One region of the Faecalibacterium wellingii genome, then DNA from elsewhere that is predicted to be linked to it. Evidence: a T-box and tRNA genes for the amino acid it is inferred to sense, from the RefSeq annotation. Region 1 holds a T-box; the other holds one or more tRNA genes.
The links. The T-box of region 1 lies ahead of MTP37_RS03365 (valine--tRNA ligase). A T-box ahead of a tRNA ligase gene usually reads a tRNA of that ligase, here a tRNA-Val.
Positions count from the first base shown of each region.

Region 1 (6,767 bases):
ATCACCCGGCCGCTGGCGGGGTTTGCCTTGGCATGGCAGCAGGTCAGCCAGTCCCCGTCAGTATGGCTGAACCAGTACGCGGTCACAGCCTTCAGCGCTTCGGTGGCAAGACCTCTGTTCCACCAGTTCCGTCCGATGCAGTAGCCTGCTTCCCAGATGCCGTCTGTGCAGTCCTGTTGCGGCCAGAGCGCTTTCTGTGCCGGGTCACCGAGCAGAGCATTGAAGATGCTGATGCTGCCAAACACCTGCCCGGAAGCCTTTTCCACAATGGCCCACTGGTAGTAGTCCGGGTTCGGGTAGAGTGTGGCCCATGCCGCCAGCAGGCCCAGCGTTTCCAGAGCGTTTTTGTGGGGCTCCCACCGCAGAAAACGGGTCACCTGCGGGTCGGACGCCCAGTTTGCGTACATCATGTCGGCATCCTCCGGCAGCAGGCGGCGCAGAAAAAGCCGGTCAGTCTCAAGCTCCTGCGTTCCGGCGTGGCGCATGGCACACACCTCCCTATTTTATAAAGTATGCATAGGATAGCACAAATTTGGCGTTCCTGCAAGCGCCGCCGCGAAAAAACGCTTGACCAGACTGCTTTTGTGCATTAAACTAAAAGCCAAGTGTTTTTGTGGGAAAAGGAGAACTCTCCATGAGTGATGTGCGTGAGATCTTGAAAAAGCGCCCGCTGCTGTTCGATGGCGGCATGGGCACCTATTATAAAGCAAAGCCCGGGCAGGAGTGTGAGCAGGCAAATCTGCTGGACCCGGAAGGAGTTCTGGCCGTGCATGGTGCGTATCTGGAAGCAGGTGCCGATGCCATCAAGACCAACACCTTTGGCCTGCCGCGGATGGCGGCGGCGGGAAATCCGCTGTGGGAGGCCCTGACAGACGAGGGATGGAGGCTGGCCGCACAGGCCGCTGCAAAGACCGGCGCTGCCGTGTTTGCCGATCTTGGCCCGGCCCCGGATACGGAATCGCTCCCGGCGGCACAGATCTATACGGCCCTTGCCGAGCGGTTTGCCGCATTGGGTGCAAAGAACTTTTTGTTTGAGACGCTGAGCAGCGACGCCGGTGTGGCCGAAGCCGCGAAGCAGATCAAAGAAGCAGTGCCGGACGCCTTTGTGCTGGTGTCCTTTGCGGTGCTGCCGGACGGTTACACCCGTGAGGGACGGCACTGCACCCAGCTGGTGCGCAGCATGACCGCCTGCGGTGCAGTGGATGCCGTGGGCCTGAACTGCGTTTCTGCTCCCGGTGCCATGCGCACACTGGTGCAGCAGCTGGGCAGAACAGAGCTGCCCCTGTCTGTTATGCCCAATGCGGGCTACCCGGTGGTCACCCGCACCCGGGTACAGTATCAGGGCAGGCCGGAATATTTTGCCCGGGAGCTGGTCGGCCTTGCCGCCGAGGGTGTGCGCATTCTGGGCGGCTGCTGCGGCACTACGCCCGCCCACATTGCGGCCCTGCGCACGGCGCTGGATGCGCTGCCGGAGCAGCTGCCGGTGGCAGCGGCAGCGCCGGTACCCACCGCCGCAAAGCCGGAGGTGGAAACGGACGATGCCTTTCTGCGCAAGCTGAACGCGGGCCAAAAGGTGATCGCCATTGAGCTGGACTCCCCCAAGGACGCCGACCTGACGGGCTATCTGGAGGGGGCCCGCCGCCTGCAGGCTGCCGGGGCTGATCTTTTGACCATTGCGGACTGCCCCATTGCCCGGGCACGGATGGATTCCTCGCTGGTGGCCTGCCGGGTGCACCGGGAGCTGGGGCTGAACGTGCTGCCCCACATGACCTGCCGCGACCGCAACCTGAACGCCACCAAGGCCCTGCTGCTGGGCCTGTATGCCGAGGGCGTGCGGGAGGTGCTGGCCATCACCGGCGACCCCATCCCCACTGCAGAGCGGGACGAGGTGAAGAACGTGTACCAGTTCAACTCCCGCAAGCTGGCGCAGTACATCGTCTCGCTGGCAGGCGAGGGTCGGGAAATGCCCTCGCCCCTCACCGTGTTCGGTGCGCTGAACCTGAACGCCCGCAACTTTGATGTGGAGCTGCGCCGTGCACAGGAAAAGCTGGAGAATGGCATGAGCGGCTTCCTCACCCAGCCGGTGCTCTCGGCACAGGCGGTGGAAAACCTGAAAAAGACCCGGGAAGCGCTGGGCAGCAGGGCAAAGATTTTAGCGGGCATCATGCCGGTGGTGAGCCAGCGCAACGCCATCTTCATGGAGAACGAGGTCAACGGCATCCATGTGGACGCTGAGATCATCGAGCGCTTTGCCGGGCTGGACCGTGTGCAGGGCGAAGAGCTGGGACTGGAAGTCTCGGTGAAGGCTGCACAGGCCGCAGCGCCCTATGCAGATGGCTTCTACCTGATGACCCCCTTCAACCGCATCGCCCTGATGGAACGGCTCATTGCCCGGCTGAAAGAGGAAGGAGTTGCAGATTAAAATGGCCGACGCGTTCGCTCTGGGACGGGTTGTGGCTCCCAGCGTATGCTACGGCCCTTGAGCGGGCCTTGCATTCTGCTGGCCACGGCCCCAACAACTCCTCTCTGTTTCTGCCACAGGCAGCGGTCGTCGTCGTTGCATCTTCAGCGGAAAAATATTTTTTATATTTGCGTTTGTCGTGGCCTGCGGGCCACTCCAAACGCGTTTTCACGAATAAGGCCCAAACCGCAAGATGCAGCAGGACAAATTCTTGTAAAGAAAAAAGTAATTGACAAATCGCACAAAAAACGCTATATTCTTTTTATAAATGCGTTGAAGAAGAGTGTGCACTGCATTTGCCGTTCAGAGAGCCGGAAAATGCTGCGAATCCGGTACGGTCGGGCGGTGTGCTGTCACTTTGGAGCAGGAGCGGTGAGCTAAAGAGCAAGCCGCTCTCGGAGCTGTCCCACGTTACCGGGGCATCAAGGGGCGCAGGATGCTCTGCGCAATTTGGGTGGTACCGCGGTTATTACAGCCGTCCCATGGAACGTTCCGTGGGACGGCTTTTTTTCGTCCCACTTCATCATTTTTTACTGGGAGGACCCTATGAAAGAACTTGCAAAACAGTACGATCCCAGCCAGGTGGAAGACCGCATCTACCAGTTCTGGCTGGACGGCGGCTACTTCCACACGAAGGCAGACCCCGACAAGAAACCCTACACCATCGTCATGCCGCCCCCGAACGTCACCGGCCAGCTGCACATGGGCCATGCGGTGGATAACACCATGCAGGATATCCTCATCCGCACCAAGCGGATGCAGGGCTATGCCGCCCTGTGGGTGCCTGGCACCGACCACGCCTCCATTGCCACCGAGGCCAAGGTGGTGGAGGCCATGCGCGCCGAGGGCCTGACCAAGGAGATGGTGGGCCGCGATGGTTTTCTGGACCGTGCATGGGCATGGAAGACCAAGTTCGGCAACCGCATCGTCAGCCAGCTGAAAAAGCTGGGCAGCAGCTGCGACTGGGAGCGCGAGCGCTTTACCATGGACGAGGGCTGCTCTGAGGCCGTCAAGGAAGTGTTCGTGCGCCTGTACGACAAGGGCCTGATCTACCGCGGCAACCGCATGGTCAACTGGTGCCCCCACTGCAACACCTCCATTTCTGACGCCGAGGTGGAGTACGAGGAAAAGGACGGCAGCTTCTGGCACCTGCTGTACCCGGTCAAGGAGACCGGCGAGATGCTGGAGCTGGCTACCACCCGTCCCGAGACCATGCTGGGCGATACCGCTGTTGCCATCAACGGTGACGACCCCCGCTATGCCCATCTGCACGGCTGCCATGTGGTGCTGCCTCTGCTGAACAAGGAAATCCCCATCGTCTGCGATGAGCACGCCGACATGACCAAGGGCACCGGTGTGGTCAAGATCACCCCCGCCCACGACCCCAACGACTTTGAGGTGGGCCTGCGCCACAACCTGCCCATCGTGCGTGTGTTCACCTACGACGGTCACATGACCGGCGCTGCCGACAAGGCTGCTGCCGATGCGCTGTTCGCCGCCGGCAAGAACACCATCAATGAGCCTGAGGTGCTGGACTGCGGCAAGTACGCCGGCATGACCACCCTCGAGGCCCGCAAGGCCATTCTGGCCGATCTGGAAGCAGGCGGCTTCCTGAAGGAGATCGAGCCCCTCAAGCACGAGGTGGGCACCTGCTACCGCTGCCACTCCACCATCGAGCCCATGGTGTCCAAGCAGTGGTTCGTCAAGATGGAGCCGCTGGCAAAGCCCGCCATCGAGAGCGTGGAGAAGGGCGAGATCAAGTTTGTGCCCGAGCGCTTCACCAAGAATTATATGAACTGGATGAAGAACACCCGCGACTGGTGCATCAGCCGTCAGCTGTGGTGGGGTCATCAGATCCCGGCATGGTACTGCGACGACTGCGGCGAGACCGTGGTGGCAAAGTCTGCTCCCTGTGCCTGCCCCAAGTGCGGCAGCGCAAAGCTGACCCAGGACCCCGATACGCTGGATACCTGGTTCTCCTCCGCTCTGTGGCCCTTCAGCACGCTGGGCTGGCCCAATGAGGAGAGCGAAGACCTCAAGTATTTCTACCCCACCAACACCCTCGTCACCGGCTACGACATCATCGGCTTCTGGGTCAGCCGCATGATCTTCTCGGGTCTGGCCTACACCGGCAAGGCACCCTTCAGCACTGTCTGCATCCACGGCATCGTGCGCGACAGTCAGGGCCGCAAGATGTCCAAGAGCCTTGGCAACGGCATCGACCCGCTGGAGGTCATTGCCCAGTACGGCGCAGACGCCCTGCGCTTTATGCTGGTGGACGGCTCCACCCCGGGCAACGACATGCGCTATATCGAAAAGAAGGTGGAGGCTGCCCGCAACTTTGCCAATAAGCTGTGGAACGCTACCCGCTTTGTGCTGATGAACCTGCCCGAGGACTTTGAGCCGGGCCTGCCCAGCGAGGAGATGCTGGACATGAGCGACAAGTGGGTGCTCACCAAGCTGAATCAGGTGGCCGGTGCCATGACCGACAACCTTGATCACTACGAGATGGGTCTGGCCGCTGCCAAGATCAACAGCTTCATCTGGGACGTCTACTGCGACTGGTTCATCGAGATCGCAAAGCCCCGCCTGAATTCCGGCGACGCACAGCAGGCCGACACTGCCCGCCGCGTGCTGGTGTATGTGCTGGATAAGGCCCTCAAGCTGCTGCATCCCTTCATGCCCTTCATCACCGAGGAGCTGTATCAGGCTCTGCCCGGCTCTGCCGAGACCATCATGACCCAGAGCTGGCCCACCTTCGATGAAGCTCACAACTGGGCCGACGAAGAGGAAGCCTTTGAAAAGGTCATGGACTACATCAAGGCCGTGCGTACCATGCGCACCGAGATGAATGTCCACCCCGCCAAAAAGACCAGCATGATCATCGAGACTGCCGATGCAGCACCCTTCCAGAAGGCACAGGTCTATCTGGCAAAGTTCGCCTTTGCCACCGATGTGACCTTTACCGAGAAGTATGAGGGCAGCACCGACGGCATGGTGCAGGTGTCCACCCACGCTGCACGCGGCTTCATCCCCATGATGGAGCTCATCGACCGCGACAAGGAGCTGGCACGTCTGAACAAGGAAAAGGCCAAGGCCGAAAAGGAAATGGCCATGTTCGCAAATCAGCTGGACAACCCCAAGTTTGTGGAGCGCGCTCCGGCGGCCCTGGTGGAGGATATCCGCAATAAATACGCCAAGAGTCAGGACAAGCTCGCCAACATTGAACAGAGCATCAAGGCTCTGGGCTGATTTGAGCGGGGGTCGTCATAGCAGCGCACAGCGCGCTTTTCCGTGGGTCGCTGCAGGGCGGGTACTCTTTACTCTTGCCCTCCTTGGCTGCATCGTGTTCATCTTTTCCAATTCCATGAAGATCGGCGAGGTCTCTCAGGGCTCCAGCGGCCGGGTGCTTGCCCTGCTGCAGGGAGTGCTGCGCCGTCTGGGCCATCCGGCCCTTGCCCAGCGCCTGACGGATCACATCGTGCGCAAGCTGGCGCATTTCTGCGAGTATACGCTGGAAGGCTTTCTGCTCATGCTGTGCATGCGGGTGTACACCCGGAACTACATCTGGCACATCAGCGTGCCGCTGCTGGGCGGCGTGCTCACCGCACTGGTCGATGAGACCATCCAGATCTACTCACCGGGCCGCAGCAGTCAGGTCACGGATGTGTGGCTGGACTCTGCCGGTGTGCTGGCAGGCATCCTTGCAGCGCTGGTGCTCATGGCGTTGTGCGGGCTGCTGTTTCATCATTGTAATAAGGAGTAACCAATGACCATCGAACAGGCAAATCAGTATTTTGCCGCCCTGCCGGACGGCTTTGCCTCCACCGAACAGCTGCGCGCCGCGTTCACCGCACCGGTGCAGAAGGTGCAGTTTGTGGGTGTGGCGGGCACGGCGGGCAAGACTGTGGTGGCCCGCCTGCTGGCGGCCATCCTGCACGCACAGGGCATCCATGCGGGTCTGTATCATGCGGGTTCCCGCCCGCTGTCGGAGCGCATCTGCATCGATGACGCTCCGGTGGACGAGGGCCTGCTGGCCTTGACGGCAGAAGCCCTTTCCACCGCCGAGGCTCTGCCCCGGGACGCAGCGGAGCTGGCAGCAGCGGCCAACTGCTTTGGCGCAGCGGGCTGTACGCTGGCCGTGGTGGAGCTGCCGGATGCGGGCCTTGCCGAAGCGCTGCCCGGTATGCCGGTGTGCGCCGTCACCTCGGTCGGCCCGGACGGCGTGAGCCGCTCGGTGGAGCGCCTTGCCGCACTGGCGGCAGGCGTCATGCGCAAGGGCAGCATCTGCGTCACCGCGCCGGAG
Region 1 is NZ_CP094473.1:716,706-723,472, forward strand. It holds gene MTP37_RS03355 (GNAT family N-acetyltransferase) at 1-485, opposite strand, end outside; gene MTP37_RS03360 (bifunctional homocysteine S-methyltransferase/methylenetetrahydrofolate reductase) at 635-2,422, shown strand; T-box leader at 2,726-2,947, shown strand; gene MTP37_RS03365 (valine--tRNA ligase) at 3,008-5,713, shown strand; gene MTP37_RS03370 (VanZ family protein) at 5,715-6,227, shown strand; gene MTP37_RS03375 (folylpolyglutamate synthase/dihydrofolate synthase family protein) at 6,231-6,767, shown strand, end outside.

Region 2 (6,767 bases), 850 kb from region 1:
ACTTTGCGGTACGGCAGCACAAAGATCTGCTGCCGGGTACCGGTGACGCCCTGCATATCCACCATGATGATGCGGTGGGTGGTAAAGATCACCTGATCCCGCACCGTCTTGTAGGCACCCACGACACTCTCACCGTCCAGAAGCAGTGCGCGGGCATTTTTGCAGATATCCTTTTCCTGAAGGCGGATGAGGTTTTCCATTGGTTTATCACGGAATTCCATGGTTTTTGTCCCCTTTCCTTGGTAGTTTTCTACTCTTATTGTAGCATTCCCGCCTGCTGTTTACAAGATGCGGTCTCGCCTTTTGCGTCATGCTGTGCTATACTGTATGCAAAAAAGATTTTGTACGAAATGAGGTTTTGTACCCGTGGAGATCATTATTCATCAGGCTATCCTGCATGTGCTGGACACCACCATGGACGCCCCTGTGCTGAGCGGCGGCGGCATGGAAATGACCGCTGAAAAGACTGCTTACTTCCAGTATCACATCGAAAAGCTGCTTGCCAGCGACGATATCCGCCAGTGCCGCCCGCTGCCGGATTCCGCCTTTAAAAATGAGCTGGAACACAATCACGATTTTGTGGATCTTTCCTGCCGCATTGCCGGGGTGCTGTTCGACTACATGCACGCCCACGCCACCATCCCGGGGGCAGACCTTGCGGTGGTGGATTTTACCCGCGATGGCGAGCCGTGGCTGGGCATCCTGAAGCTGAACTACAAAAACGGCTACACCCACTACACCGAGACCGTAGAGGGTGCCCCGGTGAACTCCATCATACAGCAGCGGGCCTGTCTGCCCAGCCAGAGCGGCAAAGTAGAGGAAGGCGCACTCGTGAATCTCACCGATTACACCATGAAGCTGCTGGAAAAGAAATTCGACATCGACGGGCACAAGGATTTTTATCTTTCCACCGTGGTGTTCCAGTACACCACCGCTCAGCCGGAGAAAAAGAAGCTGCAGGCCATTCAGGAAGCCGCTGTTCAGGCCGTGCAGGAAAACTACGCGGATCAGCCCCACGTAGAGGCTCAGGTCGCGATGCTGATTGCAAATCAGGCCGCTGACAACGACAATCAGGTGTCCATCCAGCAGGTGCGCCAGCAGCTGGAGGAGGAATATCCCCTTGCCGCCGTGCCCTTTGACGACTACGTAGAAAAGAGCGATGTGCTGGAAGCGCCTGAGCAGCCCGTGACCGTGACCCCTGCGCGCATCCGCCGCATGGAGAGCCGCAGCATCCACACTGCAAACGGCATTGAGGTGAAGATTCCCACCGAGCTGCTGAACTCGGAAAATGAAGTAGAGTTTCTGCACAGCGATGACGGCAGCATTTCGCTGCTCATCAAAAATGTGATCCTGTAAGAAACGATTTAAAATTGTCTCCGCACACAGGGTGCGCTCCGACAATATCAGCGGAATAATTTTTTATATTTGCAAAGCCGGAAAATCTGCGGATTTTCCGGCTTTGCTTTTTTCACAGGAAGGAGATGCAATGGGAAACAACAGCAAAAAAGCCATCATCTTTGCATTGCTGCATTGATGATGGCTTCGTGTTGGAGCGGCCGACGAGGCTCGAACTCGCTACCTCCACCTTGGCAAGGTGGCGCTCTACCAGATGAGCTACGGCCGCATATGGTGCCTCCGATCGGAATCGAACCAATGACACGGGGATTTTCAGTCCCCTGCTCTACCGACTGAGCTACAGAGGCATAAGCGGTGCAATTATCCCTGCACCCTCCCGCTCGTATTTCAAGCGGGGCCCCCGCAAAAATTTGCGAAGCAAAGTTTTGTGGGGAAGAGGAGGAATTTCAGAGTTTGTTACGGCAGTTTTACTTGTAAGACTGCCAGACAAACGACTGACATTCCGACGAAGCGACCCGGATCGGGCTCGAACCGACGACCCCCAGCGTGACAGGCTGGTGCTCTAACCAACTGAGCTACCGGGCCACATGGTGGAAGTTAACGGGCTCGAACCGCTGACCCTCTGCTTGTAAGGCAGATGCTCTCCCAGCTGAGCTAAACTTCCACAAATGGAGCGGCCGACGAGGCTCGAACTCGCTACCTCCACCTTGGCAAGGTGGCGCTCTACCAGATGAGCTACGGCCGCACATTCCATGTGTTCGTGCCGGTTGTTTACCGGCGACGCTGATTATTATACCGTACCTCCCGGCAATTGTCAACCACAAATTTGAATTTTTTGCAAAAAAATTCAAAACAGGCCTGTCTGCGCACAAAAAGCCTTCTCTGCACTGGCTGACACCGCCGTTCATTCATGTTTGCCGCAACAGACACGAGGAAAATTTAGTTGCTTTCTCCTGTAGGAACCATTATAATAAGAATGTCATTTTGTCGCCTGCAAAAGCTGCGTCTGTTATGCCGCCGAGGGCATGCAGGCGCGTTTTCGTGCGCAGAAATAGGAAATGCCAGCATAAAGGAGCAAACACGATGTATAAGATCACTGAAAAAGTCGCGCTGAACCCCACCGTGACAAAGATGGTCATTGAAGCCCCTCTGATCGCCAAAAAGGCAAAGCCGGGCCAGTTTATCATTGTGCGCCCGTTTGAGGACAGCGAGCGCATCCCTCTGACCGTGGCCGGTTACGACCGCGAGAAGGGCACTGTGGACATCATTTTCCAGATCGTGGGCGGTACCACGATGGAGCTGAACAGCCTGAAGGTCGGCGAGAGCGTCCACGATTTCGTGGGCCCGCTGGGCCGTGCCACCGAGGTGGAGGGTCTGAAGAAGGTCTGTGTCGTGGGCGGCGGCGTAGGCTGCGCCATTGCCCTGCCCATTGCCCGTGAGCTGCACGAGCAGGGCTGTGTGGTGCACAGCGTGGTCGGCTTCCGTAATAAGGATCTGCTGATCCTGGAGGACGAGTTCCGGGCCTGCAGCGATGAGCTGCGCATTATGACCGATGATGGCAGCTACGGCACCAAGGGCGTTGTTACCGCCGCTCTGGACGAGCTGGTGGCCGCAGGCAACCAGTACGATCTGGTCATCACCATCGGCCCGCTGATCATGATGAAGTTTGTGGTCAAGACCTGCCAGAAGCATGGCCTGAAGAGCATCGTTTCCATGAACCCCATCATGATCGACGGCACCGGCATGTGCGGCGGCTGCCGCCTGACCGTAGGCGGCGAGACCAAGTTCGCCTGCGTGGACGGCCCCGACTTTGACGGCGATCTGGTGGATTTTGACGAAGCAATGGCCCGCGGCACCATGTACCGCCCGTTTGAGGCACACGCCCGTGAAGCGGCATGCAATCTGCTCAATCAGGAGGTAAAGTAAGATGGCTTTCAATATGGACCCGAAGAAGTGCCCCATGCCCACCCAGGACCCCAATGTGCGCAACAAGAACTTCAAGGAAGTTGCTCTGGGCTACACCGAAGAAATGGCCGTGAACGAAGCAAAACGCTGCGTGCACTGCAAGAACAAGCCCTGCCAGACCGGCTGCCCCGTGGGCATCGATATCCCTGAGTTCATCGGTCATGTGGCCGAGGGCGACTTTGAAGCCGCTTATCAGGTGATCAACCGCTCCTCTTCCCTGCCCGCCGTCTGCGGCCGTGTCTGCCCGCAGGAGAGCCAGTGCGAGGGCAAGTGCACCCGCGGCATCAAGAATGAGCCTGTGGGCATTGGCCGTCTGGAGCGCTTTGTTGCCGACTGGCACCGTGAGAATGTGCACACTGCCCCCATCGTGCCCGAATGGAACGGCCACAAGGTGGCCATCATCGGCGCTGGCCCTGCCGGTCTGACCGCCGCAGGCGATCTGGCAAAGCTGGGCTATAAGGTCACCGTTTACGAGGCCCTGCATGTGGCCGGCGGCGTGCTGATGTACGGCATCCCCGAGTTCCGTCTGCCCAAGGCCATCGTGCAGCAGGAGATCGACGGCCTGAAGAAGATGGGCGTTGATTTCGAGTGCAACATGGTCATTGGCAAGGTGCTGACCATCGACGAGCTGATGGACGAGTACGGTTATGAGGCCGTGTTCGTAGGCTCCGGTGCCGGCCTGCCCCGCTTTATGGGCATCCCCGGCGAGAGCCTGAAGGGCGTCTACTCTGCCAACGAGTTCCTGACCCGCTCCAACCTGATGAAGGCTTATCTGCCCACCAGCAAGACCCCCATCCGCACCGGCAAGAAGGTCGCCGTTGTGGGCGGCGGCAACGTGGCCATGGACGCTGCCCGCAGCGCCCTGCGTCTGGGTGCCGAGACCGTGTACATCGTCTACCGCCGCGGCATGGCTGAACTGCCTGCCCGTAAGGAAGAGGTGGAGCACGCCGAGGAAGAGGGCATCATCTTCAGGACCCTGTGCAACCCTGTGGAGATCCACGCCAATGACGAGGGCTTTGTCAAGTCCATCACCTGCATCGAGATGGAGCTGGGCGAGCCCGATGCTTCCGGCCGCCGCCGCCCCATTGAGAAGAAGGGCAGCGAGTTTGAGCTGGACGTGGACACGGTCATTATGAGTCTGGGCACCAGCCCCAACCCGCTGATCCGCTCCACCACCCCGGGTCTGGAGACCAACAAGCACGGCTGCATCGTCACCGACGGCGACGACGGCAAGACCAGCCGTGACGGTGTGTACGCGGGTGGTGACGCCGTGACCGGCGCTGCCACCGTTATCAAGGCCATGGGCGCAGGCAAGGCTGCTGCAAAGGCCATTGACGAGTACATCCAGAGCAAGTAATCCCCTGTGAAGATGGGCCCAGCCCACTGAATACCGGATATAAAAAATCCCCTGTGCCAGCGCACAGGGGATTTTTGCATCTTATTCTGCGGTCTCCGTTGTGAGCACCGGGTAGCCTGTCCGCACGCACCGCACGGCACAGCGGGCACGGCCGCCGGTGGTGCAGGTGAAGAGGGTCAGGTCCCAGTTATCAGAATCTTCCGTCTTTTCGGTCATTTTTTCGATCTGGGTAGGCTGCAGGTTCTCCACATAGGAGACCTCGTAGCTCCACCGCATGCCGTCCATATCGGTAAAATAGACCTGTGCCCCTTCGGCCAGCCATTTGATGGGGCTGAAGTGCTTTGCATAGTTATGGGCGCAGACCACCATGTTGTCCGCGTAGGTGGAGCCGGAGTACCGGCCGGGCGCGATCTTCAGGCCCGCATAGCTCCACTCGCTCATCACAGGCAGGTCGAGTCCAATGGAGGGGATGGACAGATAGCCGATGTAGCTCCAGCCGTCCAGTTCCGTCTCGGTCATGGGCTGGGCAGGGTCCAGCTCCGGCTGCAGCACAACGGTCTCCGACTTTGCCTTTTCCTCAACCGTTGTGGTCAGGGTCTGTTCCAGCTCTCCCAGCGCCTGCTGTGCTGCCTTGTCTGCGCGGGCCGCATCCCACTTGTTGTAGGCAAGCAGCGCTGCTGCCGCCAAAATAAGCAGCGCACCCAGCACCATGCATATCTTTCCAATTTTCTGTCTCATGGCAGCGCTTCCTTTTTGTTCAGCACCCAGCCAGCGGCAAACAGCAGCACACCGCTGACCGCCAGCACCGGCACAGGCCAGTTCAGCTGGCCGGTCTGAGGCAGACCGCTCATGACTGCGCCGTCCGGACGGCCCGCCAGTGCGGGATTATCCGGGTTTCCCGGGGCTACCGGGTTGTCCGGATTGCCGGGAGCCACCGGGCTGTCCGGGCTGCCGGGCGAGACCGGACTATCCGGGCCGTCCGGGTTCTTGGGCGTATCCGGGTTTGTGGGCTCCGTGGGCTGTTCCGGGGTGCCGGGCTTGTCCGGCACGGGAGTGGGCGGCACAGGCGGCGTATCCGGGTTGACGGGGGTGTAGCCGCCCACCTTGGGGGAGGCATCCACCTCATAATTCCATTTCCCGTTTTCTGCCATGGGCAGGGAAACAAGGAACGGTTTGATGGGCGCATAGCCATTGGAGGCCTTGCTCTGCACGATCAGGTACAGGCCAAGTTCCAGATCTTCAAAGGCGGCATTGCCGTCCGCATCAACGGTTTTTGTGGTGCCCTTTGCGCCCTGCGGCATATATTCCAGCAGCTGGTCTGCCAGCGTGCTGTCGGTCAGGTCGCCCAGCGCGATGCCGCAGCCGTAAAAATCGCCGCAGTATTCAAAGCTCAGGTCGCCGTTTTTGCGCTTCACCTCAGCCACGCGGTACAGCGTCAGCTGACCGCCGCTCAGGGCCTTATCCTTCGCGCTGTCGTACAGCGCAACGCGGATGGTGCCGGTGGCGGGGTTCCCGCTGGCATCCACCAGCCGGATGTTCGCACTGGTGGCAAGGGCAGGCAGTGCACCTGCCACCAGAAGGCACAGCATCAAAAGCAGGGCTGCAAGCCGCCTGCGCAAGCTTTTCTGTTCCATCGGCTGCTCACTCCCCTTTCTCTTCGTGTTTTTTGCGTTTGGCCAGCAGCAGGGCCGCACCCACGGTCAGCATACCGCCCACCGCCGCAAAGGGCACCGTGCCCATGCCGCCGGTGGAGGGCAGCACGTAGCCGCTGTAGACTTTGTTGGTGATGAAGATCTTGCCGGTCTGGATGCCACTGTTGTTGGTGATCTCCGCGACCCAGTTGCCGTTAGTCACTTCTTTTACAAGGTAGTAGTACCTGTGGCCCTCTTCATCTGCTGCCGGGATCTGATTTTCGCCGAACCATGTAAACGACCAGCCGTTATCCTTGTTCAGGTACTGTGTATCCATGAGCACAGCGTCCTGTGCCGTCTCGCCTTCCGTATAACGGTACAGCTCCACCTGAATGGATTTCACCGGAATGTCTGCCTCCGCCAGCGGTCTGCCGTCCACTGCACTCAGCCAGTATTTT
Region 2 is NZ_CP094473.1:1,570,143-1,576,909, forward strand. It holds gene MTP37_RS07540 (PH domain-containing protein) at 1-221, opposite strand, end outside; gene MTP37_RS07545 (nucleoid-associated protein) at 367-1,356, shown strand; tRNA gene MTP37_RS07550 (tRNA-Gly) at 1,549-1,624, opposite strand; tRNA gene MTP37_RS07555 (tRNA-Phe) at 1,628-1,703, opposite strand; tRNA gene MTP37_RS07560 (tRNA-Asp) at 1,868-1,941, opposite strand; tRNA gene MTP37_RS07565 (tRNA-Val) at 1,945-2,020, opposite strand; tRNA gene MTP37_RS07570 (tRNA-Gly) at 2,026-2,101, opposite strand; gene MTP37_RS07575 (sulfide/dihydroorotate dehydrogenase-like FAD/NAD-binding protein) at 2,440-3,282, shown strand; gene gltA (NADPH-dependent glutamate synthase) at 3,284-4,678, shown strand; gene MTP37_RS07585 (sortase) at 4,760-5,416, opposite strand; gene MTP37_RS07590 (pilin N-terminal domain-containing protein) at 5,413-6,312, opposite strand; gene MTP37_RS07595 (SpaA isopeptide-forming pilin-related protein) at 6,320-6,767, opposite strand, start outside.
Region 2: it has a tRNA-Val gene. The T-box ahead of MTP37_RS03365 (valine--tRNA ligase) is inferred to sense a tRNA for this amino acid. The anticodon was not compared.